DNA from 2 places in the Streptomyces sp. NPDC051740 genome. Region 2 is predicted to be linked to the other one. Evidence: riboswitches for the same ligand, from Rfam matches in the RefSeq annotation. Region 2 holds a riboswitch; the other holds the start of a gene.
What was found. Region 2 has a riboswitch for S-adenosylmethionine ahead of ACIA6T_RS02845 (aminotransferase class V-fold PLP-dependent enzyme). Riboswitches for the same ligand answer to the same signal wherever they lie in the genome.

Region 1: another riboswitch for S-adenosylmethionine. It lies ahead of thrC (threonine synthase); the one in region 2 lies ahead of ACIA6T_RS02845 (aminotransferase class V-fold PLP-dependent enzyme).

The regions. Positions count from the first base shown of each region.
Region 1 is NZ_JBITCL010000007.1:198,575-205,502, reverse strand. It holds gene ACIA6T_RS14510 (trehalose-6-phosphate synthase) at 1-472, opposite strand, end outside; gene ACIA6T_RS14505 (glucosyl-3-phosphoglycerate synthase) at 531-1,475, opposite strand; SAM riboswitch class I at 1,616-1,763, shown strand; gene thrC (threonine synthase) at 1,781-3,070, shown strand; gene ACIA6T_RS14495 (ubiquitin-like small modifier protein 1) at 3,152-3,427, shown strand; gene ACIA6T_RS14490 (cold-shock protein) at 3,858-4,061, shown strand; gene groL (chaperonin GroEL) at 4,399-6,021, shown strand; gene ACIA6T_RS14480 (hypothetical protein) at 6,105-6,461, opposite strand; gene ACIA6T_RS14475 (NADH:flavin oxidoreductase) at 6,619-6,928, shown strand, end outside.
Region 2 is NZ_JBITCL010000001.1:598,871-605,798, forward strand. It holds gene ACIA6T_RS02835 (SLC13 family permease) at 1-52, shown strand, start outside; gene ACIA6T_RS02840 (glycerate kinase) at 65-1,222, shown strand; gene ACIA6T_RS02845 (aminotransferase class V-fold PLP-dependent enzyme) at 1,398-2,765, opposite strand; SAM riboswitch class IV at 2,928-3,044, opposite strand; gene trpD (anthranilate phosphoribosyltransferase) at 3,124-4,188, opposite strand; gene ACIA6T_RS02855 (cytochrome bc complex cytochrome b subunit) at 4,343-5,980, opposite strand; gene ACIA6T_RS02860 (Rieske 2Fe-2S domain-containing protein) at 5,977-6,928, opposite strand, start outside.

The DNA.
Region 1 (6,928 bases), on a different contig from region 2:
GCATCCCGGGGACGAGCGTCAGGTGGTAGTCCTGGACCAGTACCGCCGCACCCCGCGCCGCCTCCTCGGCCAGCGCCTCGGCGAACGCCCGGTTGTAGGCCTCGTACGACGCCCACTGCCGGCGGAACTCCGCGTCGAAGACCGGCTCCAGCGGCGTCTGGTACAGCATGTGGTGCACGAACCAGAGCACCGAGTTGGCGATCCCGTTGTACGCGTCCGCGTGCACGTCCGCCGGGATGTCCAGCATCCGCACGCCGTCCTCGCCGACCCCGCGCCGCACCGCCTCGCGGTCGCCGTCGGACAGCGCCGAGCACACCCACAGCGCCCCCGCGTCCGGCCCGATCGCCGACAGTCCGGACACCAGCCCGCCACCGCCCCGCCCGGTCCGCAGCGAACCGTCGTCCTCCACCGTGTACGAGACGGGCCCGCGATTCGACGCGACCAGCACCTGAGCACCCTGCGTGACAGCCATACGCTGCAACCTAGCCCGGTCCCAGGGGCCTCAAACGCACGGATCGGCCGTGTACGGGTCAGGCCACCCTTCGCGCCTGGTACTCCGCGATCTCCGCCATCGGCGGCCGTTCCTCCGTGTCCACGGAGTACGTACGGGGTTCGAAGTTGTCGCCGGTGCGCTCGAACTGGGTCAGGGACGGGCGGATCAGATGGCCGCGGGCCAGGCGGAGCTGGGCGGTGCGGTAGATCGCGGCGGCCATCCGGCCGAGGGCCTGGCCGTCCTGGTGGCGGTGGATGCGGACGCCGACGTCCACCTGGGCGAGGGCGTCCAGGCCCACCAGGTGCAGGGCGTCGACCAGCATGCCCAGCTCGACGCCGTACCCGACCGGGAACGGGAGCTGTTCCAGCAGGCTCCGGCGGGCCGCGTACTCGCCGCCGAGCGGCTGGACGAAGCCGGCGAGCTGGGGCCAGTGCATGTTCAGCAGCGGGCGGGCCATCAGCTCCGTGACCCGGCCGCCCTGACCGGCGGCAGAGCCCAGCGGGCGGTCGTACATCGCCTTGACCAGGTGCACGTCCGGCTCGGTGAGCAGCGGGCCGACGATGCCGGAGACGAAGTCGGAGGAGAACTCCCGCAGATCCGCGTCGACGAAGCACACGATGTCCCCGCGGGTGACGAGCAGGGAGCGCCACAGCACCTCGCCCTTGCCGGGCACCGCCGGTATCCGGGGCAGGATCGCGTCCCGGTGCACCACTCTCGCGCCCGCCGCCGCCGCCACCTCGGCCGTGCGGTCGGTCGAGCCCGAGTCGACCACCACCACCTCGTCGACCAGCGGGACCTGGAGCACCAGGTCGTGCCGGATCACCGACACGATCTCGCCGACCGTCGCCTCCTCGTCGAGCGCGGGCAGCACCACGCTCACCGTCTGACCCGTCGCGCGTTTCGCCGCCAGGATCCGGTGGAGCGGGCGGTCGGCCACGGACCAGGAACGGTCGGTCAGCCAGCGCTCGACTTCTTCCAGCACGGTCCCGGGCTCCTCACTGGCCTGTGATCCATCTCGCGGTACGGACGACTATCTCAACCATGCAGGCCTTCGGTTACAGTCTTGAACAACGCCGATGACCACCGCATGCCGGGGTCACCGCGCGGACGACAACTGAACACCGCTCATCCAGAGGGGCAGAGGGATACGGCCCGATGAAGCCCCGGCAACCCTCCAGTCGGTTCTTGTCACACGGACGTGGCGAGGCTCCCGGCTAGGGAAGGTGCCAAATCCGTCTCACGGCGAAGTGCGTCGTGAGGAAGATGAGGAGAAAGGGCCTCGCCTCCATGGCTGTGCAGACTGTTGCAAGCACCACCGATTCCGCCGTCGTAGACCTCGGTCCGGCCGCGGCGCTCTCCTGCCGCGAATGCGGGCACCGCGTCCCCCTCGGCCCCGTCTTCGCCTGCGAGGAGTGTTTCGGCCCGCTGGAGATCGCGTACGACTTCTCGGCCCACGACACCGAGGAGCTCCGCAAGCGGATCGAAGCGGGACCCGCGAACATCTGGCGCTACGCGCCGCTGCTGCCCGTCCCGGCGGACGTGGCGACCAAGCCGAACCTGAACCCCGGCTGGACCAAGCTCGTCCAGGCCGACAACCTCGCGCGTGAGCTGGGCGTCGACGCCGGCAAGCTGTTCGTCAAGGACGACTCCGGCAACCCGACGCACTCCTTCAAGGACCGCGTCGTCGCCCAAGCCATCGAGGCCGCCCGCGCCTTCGGCTTCACCACCCTCTCCTGCTCCTCCACCGGCAACCTCGCCGGCGCCGTCGGCGCCGCCGCGGCCCGGGCGGGCTTCCGGTCCTGCGTGTTCATCCCGCACGACCTGGAGCAGGGCAAGGTCGTCATGGCCGCCGTCTACGGCGGTGAGCTCGTCGGCATCGAGGGCAACTACGACGACGTGAACCGCTTCTGCTCCGAGCTGATCGGCGACCCGGCCGGCGAGGGCTGGGGCTTCGTCAACGTCAACCTGCGGCCGTACTACGCGGAGGGGTCCAAGACCCTCGCGTACGAGATCTGCGAGCAGCTCGGCTGGCGGCTCCCGGACCAGATCGTGATCCCGATCGCCTCCGGCTCCCAGCTCACGAAGATCGACAAGGGACTGCAGGAGCTGATCAGGCTCGGGCTGGTCGAGGACAAGCCGTACAGGATCTTCGGGGCGCAGGCCGAGGGGTGCTCGCCGGTGTCCACCGCGTACAAGGCGGGGCACGACGTCGTACGTCCGCAGAAGCCGGACACGATCGCCAAGTCGCTGGCGATCGGGAACCCGGCGGACGGGCCGTACGTGCTGGACATCGCCCGCCGGACGGGCGGGGCGGTGGAGGACGTGAACGACGAGCAGATCGTCGACGCGATCAAGCTGCTGGCGCGTACGGAGGGGATCTTCGCGGAGACCGCGGGGGGTGTCACGGTCGGCGTGACGAAGAAGCTTCTCGAGAGCGGGGCGCTCGATCCGTCTCTGACCACCGTTGTGCTCAACACCGGGGATGGTCTGAAGACGCTGGACGCGGTCGCCGGCACGGGGTTGACCGCGACGATCCGTCCGAGCCTCGAGTCGTTCCGTGAAGCCGGGCTTGTCTGAGTCGTTCGTCTGCGGGGCCGTTGTGGCTGGTCGCGCAGTTCCCCGCGCCCCTAGGGCGCTGTCCCTTCCGGAGGTTTTGTCGTGAGCGTGACTGTTCGTATCCCCACCATCCTGCGTACGTACACCGGTGGGCAGGCCGAAGTGAGCGCCGAAGGGGCGACCCTTGGCGAGGTCATCTCGGACCTGGAGAAGAACCACACCGGGATCGCCGCCCGGGTGCTGGATGATCAGGGCAAGTTGCGGCGGTTCGTGAACGTCTACGTCAATGACGACGACGTGCGGTTCGAGCAGGGGCTCGAGACGGCCACCCCGGACGGGGCCGGTGTGTCGATCATTCCCGCGGTGGCCGGCGGCTGATCATTACCTTCGGTAATGACGATTACCGAGCGTCTGGGACTTCGCCCCCTCCGTAAGAGAAGCGGAGGGGGCAATTCCATGGGGTTGAGCGCGATAGAGTTGGGGAACGCGCTCCCGATCCACTGATCGGAAACACTGAATTCCTGCCGCGGGCCCGACTGGATGTAGCCAAAGTGTGGGCACCCTTCGCGGCATTTGTGACCTTTGCGCGGCCCGACTTGCCCTGGATTGAGGCGAATTCTCGCCACATTCCGGACCGGCGTCGTCCAGATTTCTCGTCCGATTGACCTGTTGCAGACGGCAGTTGGACAGATACATTCAGCCGCGGTCGACGCGTTCCGGCGCACGCCCCCAACCGTTGGGGAGTGAGGTCTGACCCGGATCCGCGAAGTGCGGATCTGTGCAAGGGCCAGTAATAGGGGAGTTAGGCATGGCTCAGGGCACCGTCAAGTGGTTCAACGCGGAGAAGGGGTACGGCTTCATCGCGGTCGACGGTGGTGCGGATGTTTTCGTCCACTACAGCGCGATCCAGATGGACGGCTACCGCACCCTCGAAGAAGGCCAGCGGGTCGAGTTCGAGATCTCGCAGGGTCAGAAGGGCCCACAGGCCGACATGGTTCGTCTCAGCGCCTGAACGCGCTACCAGCCGCAAGCATCTTCTGCCGACGAAGGGCCCGCACCTCCAGGGGTGCGGGCCCTTCGCCGTGCCCGCGCGCCGTGCCCGCGCGCGGCCGAGCGGTGTTCGCGTACGGCCGAGCGCCCCCGTGTACTCCCCATAGGCGCTTGCACTCGCATGGGTCGAGTGCTAATCATTGCGTTAGCACTCTGAAGGTGAGAGTGACAACGAAGGACCGGGTCGGTGAGGCCCGCGGGCCGTGTGGGGCAAGGAACCACGGGGCCGGCGAGCCGTCCGTCGCGGGCGCGGGCGCGGTCCGAAGGAATCACCCCCAGTCCTGGAGGGACCACTTCACATGGCCAAGATCATCGCGTTCGACGAGGAGGCGCGGCGCGGCCTCGAGCGCGGCATGAACCAGCTCGCGGACGCCGTCAAGGTGACGCTCGGCCCCAAGGGCCGCAACGTCGTCCTCGAGAAGAAGTGGGGCGCCCCCACGATCACCAACGATGGTGTGTCCATCGCCAAGGAGATCGAGCTCGAGGACCCGTACGAGAAGATCGGCGCCGAGCTGGTCAAGGAAGTCGCCAAGAAGACGGACGACGTCGCCGGTGACGGTACGACCACCGCGACCGTCCTCGCCCAGGCCCTGGTGCGCGAGGGTCTGCGCAACGTGGCCGCCGGCGCCAACCCGATGGCTCTGAAGCGCGGCATCGAGAAGGCCGTCGAGGCCGTCTCCGGTGCCCTGCTCGAGCAGGCGAAGGATGTCGAGACCAAGGAGCAGATCGCCTCCACGGCCTCCATCTCCGCCGCCGACACCCAGATCGGCGAGCTGATCGCCGAGGCCATGGACAAGGTCGGCAAGGAAGGCGTCATCACCGTCGAGGAGTCCCAGACCTTCGGTCTGGAGCTGGAGCTCACCGAGGGTATGCGCTTCGACAAGGGCTACATCTCGGCGTACTTCGCCACCGACATGGAGCGTATGGAGGCCGTCCTCGACGACCCGTACATCCTGATCGCGAACTCCAAGATCTCCAACGTCAAGGACCTGCTCCCGCTCCTTGAGAAGGTCATGCAGGGCGGCAAGCCGCTGCTGATCATCGCCGAGGACGTCGAGGGCGAGGCCCTGTCGACCCTGGTCGTCAACAAGATCCGCGGCACCTTCAAGTCCGTCGCCGTCAAGGCCCCGGGCTTCGGCGACCGCCGCAAGGCCATGCTCGGCGACATCGCCATCCTCACGGGCGGCGAGGTCATCTCCGAGGAGGTCGGCCTCAAGCTGGAGAACGCGACGCTCGACCTGCTGGGCAAGGCCCGCAAGGTCGTCATCACCAAGGACGAGACCACCATCGTCGACGGTGCCGGCTCGGCCGACCAGGTCCAGGGCCGCGTGAACCAGATCCGCGCCGAGATCGAGAACAGCGACTCGGACTACGACCGCGAGAAGCTGCAGGAGCGCCTGGCGAAGCTCGCCGGCGGTGTCGCGGTCATCAAGGCCGGTGCCGCCACCGAGGTGGAGCTCAAGGAGCGCAAGCACCGCATCGAGGACGCCGTGCGCAACGCCAAGGCGGCCGTCGAGGAGGGCATCGTCGCCGGTGGTGGCGTGGCCCTGCTGCAGGCCTCCCAGGTCTTCGAGAAGCTGGAGCTCGACGGTGACGAGGCGACCGGCGCCAACGCCGTGAAGCTCGCCCTGGAGGCCCCGCTGAAGCAGATCGCCGTCAACGGTGGTCTCGAGGGCGGCGTCGTCGTGGAGAAGGTCCGCAACCTCACGGTCGGCCACGGCCTGAACGCCGCGACCGGCGAGTACGTCGACATGATCGCCGAGGGCATCATCGACCCGGCGAAGGTGACGCGCTCCGCGCTGCAGAACGCCGCCTCCATCGCCGCGCTGTTCCTCACCACCGAGGCCGTCATCGCCGACAAGCCGGAGAAGGCCGCGGCCCCGGCCGGCGGCGGCATGCCGGGCGGTGACATGGACTTCTGATCCTTTTCGAGGATCGGATCAGTCCGTCGTACGACCGAGGGCGGCACCCCCTGTTCCGACAGGGGGTGCCGCCCTCGGGCGTTTCAGGCGGCGCACCACGGCACGCGGCAGACGTGCGGCGCCGCGCCCCGCGGGCACAGGCCCCGCAGCACCGCCTTGCGGACCGCCCGCCAGGTCCGCAGCGAGCACACCAGACGGACGCGCAGCTCGACCGGTTTTCGCGCGCCGCTGCTTTGGCCCGGGTGTTCCCAGGCCCACTGTTCCGCCAGGTGGTCGTAGAGGTCGGCGGTCGTCGTCCCGCTGCCGGGGAGCGTGCGGACGACGTCCCGGCCGACGGCCCGGGCGTTCCGGAGCGCTGTGGCCCGGTCGACGACCGAGCCGGCCCACGCCAGCCCTTCCTCGTCCGCGTACAGGCCGAAGCGCAGGAGGCGTGCTCTCATCGGGCGACCGTACCCCGGTGCGCGGGAAGGCGTCCCGTGACCGGGGTCACGTCCGGGGCCCGAGGGGAATGCCCCTCCCCGCTTCCCGGTTGATGCTGAGCGTGCATTTAATGCACGTACACATACTGATCGGTATTCGAAACAGAGGAGCCCCCACGTGACCACCACCTCCCCGGACACCGCCGCCCGAGCCGCCGGGATCCTCTCCCGGCCCGTCACGATCAACGGCCTGACCGTCCCCAACCGCATCGCCATGGCACCGATGACCCGGATGTTCTCGCCGGGCGGCGTGCCCGGTGCGGACGTGGTGTCGTACTACTCCCGTCGCGCCGCGGCCGGTGTCGGGCTGATCGTCACCGAGGGGACGTACGTGGGGCACGAGTCGGCCGGGCTGAGCGACCGGGTGCCGCGGTTCCACGGGGAGGAGCAGCTCGCGGGCTGGGCGGAGGTCGCCGAGGCGGTGCACG
Region 2 (6,928 bases):
GCTCTTCGCCGTCGCGGTGTGGCCGCTGCTCGGCGTCCCCGTGACCCGCTAAGGAGTTCCCCTCATGCTGAACCGTGTCGTCGTGGCCCCCAGCGGCTTCAAGGAGTCGCTGTCCGCCCAGGCAGCCGCCGACGCCATCGCGGCGGGCGTCCGCCGGGTGCTGCCGGACGCCGAGATCGACCGGATCCCGCTGGTGGACGGCGGTGAGGGCACGGCCTCGGCGCTGGCCTCGGCGACCGGCGGCCGACTGGTCGCGCTGGCCGCCACCGGCCCGGTCGGCGAACCGGTCGGCACCCACTTCGCGCTGCTCGGCTCCCGGGACACGGCGGTGGTGGAGATGGCGGCGGTCGCCGGCCTCTCCCTGGTCCCCCGCACCCGGCGCGACCCGGGCGCCACCACCACGTACGGCGTCGGGGAACTGATCCGCGCCGCCCTCGACCAGGGCGTACGGCGGATCCTGGTGGGCTGCGGCGACTCGGGCACCTCCGACGGCGGCGCGGGCGCGCTCCAGGCGCTCGGCGCGCGACTGCTGGACGCGGACGGGTTCGAACTGGCTCCCGGAGGAAGTGAGTTGACGCGCCTGGCCCGTATCGACCCGACCGGGCTCGATCCCCGCCTCGCCGACGTGGAACTCCTCGTCGCCTGCAATCCCTTCAACGTGCTGTGCGGGGAGCGGGGCGTGGCCCGGGTGTTCGGTCCGCAGAAGGGGGCGGGTCCGGAGCAGGTGGAGGAGTTGTCGGCGGCGCTGGAGAACTGGGCGCGGGTGCTGACCCGCGATCTCGCCGTCACCGGCACCGATCTGCGCCTCGGGCGGGGTACGGGCGCCTCCGGCGGGCTCGGCGCCGGGCTCGCCGCCCTGGGCGGGGCCCTCCTGCCGCGCTTCCACGTCCTGCTGGACCACCTCGACCTGGACGCCCGGCTGGCCCGCGCCGATCTGGTCGTCACCGCGGAGGGGGCGCTGGACCACCAGACGCCGCGCGGGAAGGTGCCGGCGGAGGTGGCACGGCGCGCCAAGCTGTCGGGGCGGCCGGTGCTGGCGCTCGCGGGGACGCTCGGGGAGGGGGCGGGGGAGGTACCGGGGGTGGATGCCTGTCATGGCATCCTGCCCGCGCCGATGGCTCTGGCGGAGGCGCTGGTCCGCGGCGCGGAGCTCCTCACCGACGCGACGGAGCGCGCCCTGCGCATGATCGTGCTGGGCGCCCGGCTGCCGGCAACCACCTAGTTTTTCGCCCCCGCCGCCCCTTCCCGTTCCCGTCCCCGGGGGGGGCGCTGCCCCCGGACCCCCGCTCCTCAAACGCCGGAGGGGCTGAAAGTTAGCCCCTCCGGCGTTTGAGGAGCGGGGTCTGGGGCGGAGCCCCAGGTTCGGGACGGGAAGGGGCGGCGGGGGCGAAACCCTCTCAGGCGGAGGTGTCCGGCACGCAGCGGCCGTCCACCGTGCGGTAGTTCCAGCGAGCCCCGTCCCGTACGAGCTCCCGTACCGCCCGCACGAACCGCTCCACGTGCTCATCGGGCGTCCCCGCCCCGAAACTGACCCGGATCGCGTTGAGCGACTTCTCACCGGGCCCCGCCTCAGGCGCCCCGCACTCCCCCTGCGCCCGCGCATCGCCACCGAGCAGCGTACGCACCAGCGGATGCGCGCAGAACAACCCGTCCCGCACCCCGATGCCGTACTCCGCGGACAGCGCCGCGGCGAAGTGGGAGCTGTTCCAGCCCTCCACGACGAAGGAGAGCACACCGACGCGCGGGGCGTCGTCCCCGAACAGGGACAGGAACCGCACCTCGGGCACGTCCGCGAGCCCTTCGCGCACCACGCGGACCAGCCGCTCCTCACGCGCGGCCAGCGCCTCGAACCCGGCCTCGGTGAGCGCCTTGCAGGCGGACGCGACGGCGTGGGCGCCGATGACGTTGGGCGAGCCGGCCTCGTGACGGGCGGCGCCCTCGTGCCACTCCACGTCCACTCCCCCGTCCTCGCGCCGGGTGACCTTGCGGCTGGCGCCGCCGCCCGCGAGGTAGGGCTCGGCCTCCCGGAGCCAGTCGGCGCGGCCGGCCAGTACACCGGAGCCGAAGGGGGCGTACAGCTTGTGCCCGGAGAAGGCGACCCAGTCGACGTCCAGGTCGGTCACCGAGACGGCGTGGTGCGGGGCGAGCTGGGCGGCGTCCAGCACGATCCGCGCGCCGTGCGCGTGCGCGGCGGCGGCCAGTTCCCGTACGGGCCACAGCTCGCCGGTGACGTTGGAGGCGCCGGTGACGCAGACCAGGGCGGGGCCGTGGGGGTCTCGGCCGGCGAGGGCGCGCTCGAGGGTCTCCACCGCCCGCCGGGGGCTGCGCGGAGCGTCCAGGCAGGTGACCCGCGCGTCCCGCCAGGGCAGCAGGGAGGCGTGGTGCTCGGTCTCGAAGACGAAGACCTCGCAGCCGTCGGGGAGCGCGGCGGCGAGCAGGTTGAGGGAGTCGGTGGTGGACCGGGTGAAGACCACCTGGTCCCCGGTACGGCAGTCGAGGAACTCGGCGACGGTCCGGCGGGCGTTCTCGAACAGGTCGGTGGAGAGCTGGGAGAGGTATCCGGCGCCCCGGTGGACGCTGCCGTAGTACGGGGCGTAGGCGGCCACGTCGTCCCAGACCTGTTGGAGGGCGGGGGCGCTGGCGGCGTAGTCGAGGGCGGCGTAGGTGACCTCGCCCCCGGTGACGAGGGGGACGGTGACGTCCCGGCCGAGGACGGGCAGCGGGGCGCGGACGGACCGGTCGGCGGCAACGGCGGAAACGGACATGACACAACTCCCGGTGAGGCAGGCGGAATCCCCGCGCGAGCGCACATCGCTCAAGCACGGAAGGAAGGGAAAAAGGGTGCGCGGAGGCGGGGCTCGGCAGCCCTAACGCATTCGCTTGCTCACGGAAGACTCCTCGACGACCAGGACCCCTGGTGTGCGAGGGGTCCGCGCTTGCCGTGAGCCTTGCTGCTCGCGGCCTGGTCTTCACCCGGGGCACCCCGCCACGGACGGAGGGTTGCCGGACAGCCGGCCGGGGCCTGATGGCTGTCACTCATGACCTGGTCGGAAAAGTACGCGAAATGATCGGTGCCCCGCAACCCGTGTCCGGATCACGGGACATCCCACCGCCGGGCAGGTCTTACGCGTTGCTGACGGTCACCCAGCGTTCCAGGACCCGCTTGGCGGCCCCCGAGTCGATCGACTCGGCCGCCTTCGCCATTCCGGCGCGGAGCTGTTCCGTCAGGGTGCCGTCGCCCGGTTCCAGGGCCACCAGGGCCGCCGCCGAGTTCAGCAGCACCGCGTCCCGTACGGGGCCCGGTTCGCCGTCGAGGAGCCGACGGGCGACCTCGGCGTTGTAGGAGGCGTCGGCGCCGCGCAGCGCCTCCACGGGCACGAGGTCGATGCCGACGTCGCGCGGGTCGAAGGTCTCCTCGGCGACCTTGCCGTCGCGGACCACCCACACCTTGGAGGTGGCGGTGGTCGTCAGCTCGTCCAGGCCGTCGTCGCCGCGGAACACCAGCGTCGAATTGCCGCGTTCGGCGAAGACCCCGGCCATGATGGGCGCCATCCGCGGGTCGGCGACCCCGACGGCCTGTGCCTTGACCCGTGCCGGGTTGGCCAGCGGGCCGAGGAAGTTGAACACCGTGCGGACGCCCAGCTGGCCCCGCGCGGCGGCCACGTGGCGCAGCGCCGGGTGGAACTTCACCGCGAAGCAGAAGGTGATCCCGGCCTCCTCGGCGACCTCGGCCACCCGTCGCGGCGTCAGCTCCAGATTGACGCCGAGCTTCTCCAGGACGTCGGAGGCGCCGGACGCGGAGGACGCGGCCCGGTTGCCGTGCTTGACGACCTTCGCGCCGGTGCCGGCCACGACGATCGAGGACATCGTGGAGATGTTCACCGTCTTGGCGCCGTCACCGCCGGTGCCGACGATGTCGACGGTCGCGCCCGGCACCTCGATCACATGGGCGTGGTCGTACAGCGCCCGTACGCAGCCGGTGATCTCCTCGACGGTCTCGCCCTTGGCACGCAGGGACACCGCGAACCCGGCGATCTGCGCGTCGGTCGCCTCACCGCGCATGATCAGGTCCATCGCCCAGGCGGTGTCGTCGGCGGTCAGGTCCCGGCCGTCCAGCAGCCCGTTCAACACGGCGGGCCAGGAGCGGCCCGCCGCGGTGTCGCCTCCAGCGGGGGTCACAGCGCTCATGGCCGCTCCTGATGGTCGTAGAAGAGTCCGGGAACCCGGCAGGGTACCGGTGTCCACCCTATCCAGGTCCGGGGACGGCGAAGGGCCCCCGTCCGCAGAACGGACGGGGGCCCTTCGCCGTCGTGTGGCGACTGGGGTGAGGCGCTGAAGGTGATCAGTGGTGGCCGTGGCCGCTCGTGATCTCCTTGTACTCCTCGACGGTCGGCTTCGGGATCTGGGCGTCCTCGCCGTAGTAGCCCTTGCTCAGCTTGGCGCGCAGCTTCTCGGTCGCCTTCACCTTGCGCTTCACGCCGTTCTCGTCGACCGTCGGGCCGATCTCGGCCGGCTTGTACTGCTCGTGCGCGGTGAGGGTGTACATCTGCTCCTGGCTGAGCGGCTCGTGCACCTCGATGAACTCACCGTGCGGCAGGCGCTTGATGATGCCCGACTCGCGGCCGTGCAGCACCTTGTCCTTGTCCCGGCGCTGGAGGCCGAGGCAGATCCGCTTGGTGACGACGAACGCGATGACCGGTCCCACGAAGAAGCCGATGCGGACGAACCAGGTGACCGCGTTGATCGACAGGTGGAAGTGGGTGGCGAAGATGTCGTTGCCACCACCGATCAGCATGATGATGTACGCCGTGACCCAGGCGACGCCGAAGGCCGTACGGGTCGGCGCGTTGCGCGGCCGGTCCAGGATGTGGTGCTCGCGCTTGTCCCCGGTGATCCAGGACTCGATGAACGGGTAGAGCGCGATGATCGCCAGGAAGAGACCGAAGATCACCAGCGGGACGAAGACGCCCAGGACCAGGGTGTGGCCCCAGAGGTTGATCTCCCAGCCGGGCATGGCGCGGACCAGGCCCTCGGCGAAGCCCATGTACCAGTCGGGCTGGGCGCCCGTGGAGACCATGTCCGGACGGTACGGGCCCAGGGCCCAGATCGGGTTGATGGACGCGATGCCGGCGATCAGGGCGGTGAAGCCGAAGACCAGGAAGAAGAAGCCTCCCGCCTTGGCCATGTAGACCGGCAGCAGCGGCATGCCCACGACGTTCTTGTTGGTCCGTCCGGCACCCGCGAACTGCGTGTGCTTGTGGTAGAAGACCAGGATCAGGTGGGCGACCACCAGGCCGAGCATGATGCCCGGCAGCAGCAGGATGTGGATCGAGTAGAACCGGGCGACGAAGTCGGTGCCGGGGAACTCTCCGCCGAACAGGAACATCGAGATGTACGTGCCGACGATCGGCACGGACAGGATCGCGCCCTGGGTGAAGCGGACACCGGTTCCGGAGAGCAGGTCGTCCGGCAGCGAGTAACCGGTGAAACCGGTGAACATGCCGAGGACGAACAGCAGGAAGCCGAACAGCCAGTTGATCTCACGCGGCTTGCGGAACGCGCCGGTGAAGAAGACGCGCATCATGTGCACGAACATGCCGGCCAGGAAGATGACCGCGGCCCAGTGGTGGATCTGCCGGATCAGCAGACCGCCACGGACGTCGAAGCTGATGTCCAGCGTCGACTTGTAGGCCTCGCTCATCAGCTGTCCCTGCAGCGGGACGTAGCTGCCGTGGTACTCCACCTCGTTCATCGACGGGTGGAAGAACAGCGTCAGGTACACACCCGTGAGGATGATGATGAGGAAGCTGTAGAGGCAGATCTCGCCCAGCATGAAGGACCAGTGGTCCGGGAAGATCTTGCGCATGTTGGCCTTGGCCAGGGAGTAGATCCCCAGCCGGCCGTCGGCCCAGTCGGCGACGCGCTCGCCGGCCGGTGCCTTCCCGCGCGAGCGGGACTCGGGGGTCGTCGTAGTACTCATCCGCGCTCCCAGAAGGCAGGACCGACGGGCTCTGCGAAGTCGCCGAGCGCTTCGAGGTAACCCTCGTCGTTCACGCCGATGCGCAGCTGCGGCAGCGGGTGACCGGCGGGGCCGAAGATGACCTTGGCACCGTCGGAAAGGTCGAAGGTGGACTGGTGGCAGGGGCACAGCGCGTGATGCGTCTGCTGCTCGTACAGGGAGATCGGGCAACCGACGTGGGTGCAGATCTTCGAGTACGCGAGGATGCCCTCGTGCGACCACTCGAGCGACTGCTTGTCCTTGATGTCGTCCGGCTGGATACGGACCAGCATCAGGGCAGCCTTGGCGATCTCGTTCTGGAAGCCGTGGTCGTGCTCCTCCAGGCCCTCGGGCTTGGCGAAGGTCAGCGAGCCCACGATGAGGTCGGACGGCCGCAGCGGCTCGTTGGTGTTCATGTTGACGAGCAGCTTGCCCTTGCCCCACAGGGTGTGCCGCAGCTTGGTCTCGGGCAGCGGCCCGAGCTCGCGCAGCAGCACGACGCCGGAGAGCGGGAACAGGGCGAGGGCGCCGAACATGGTGTTGCGGATCAGCTTGCGCCGGCCGAGCGCCGACTCCTTGGCACCCTGGCGGAAGTCGTCCATGACCTTCGCCTTGACCTCGGGCGAGGCCTCGATCGGGTGCCGCTCGTCGGCCAGTTCCTCGTCGGACATCAGGGTGCGGGCCCAGTGGACCGCGCCCGCGCCGATGGCGAACAGGGCGATGCCGAGCGTCACGCCGAGCGCGAAGTTCAGGGCGCTGATGTGGCCCAGCGGGAAGATGTAGACGATCTTCTCGACCGGGATCGCCACGAACGAGGCGATGAAGCCGATGGTGGCCAGCATCGACAGCGTGAACATCAGGGCGACCGCGCGCTCGGACCGCTTGGCGGCCCGCTCGTCGATGTCCTGGATCCGGTGCTCGTGGGGCGGC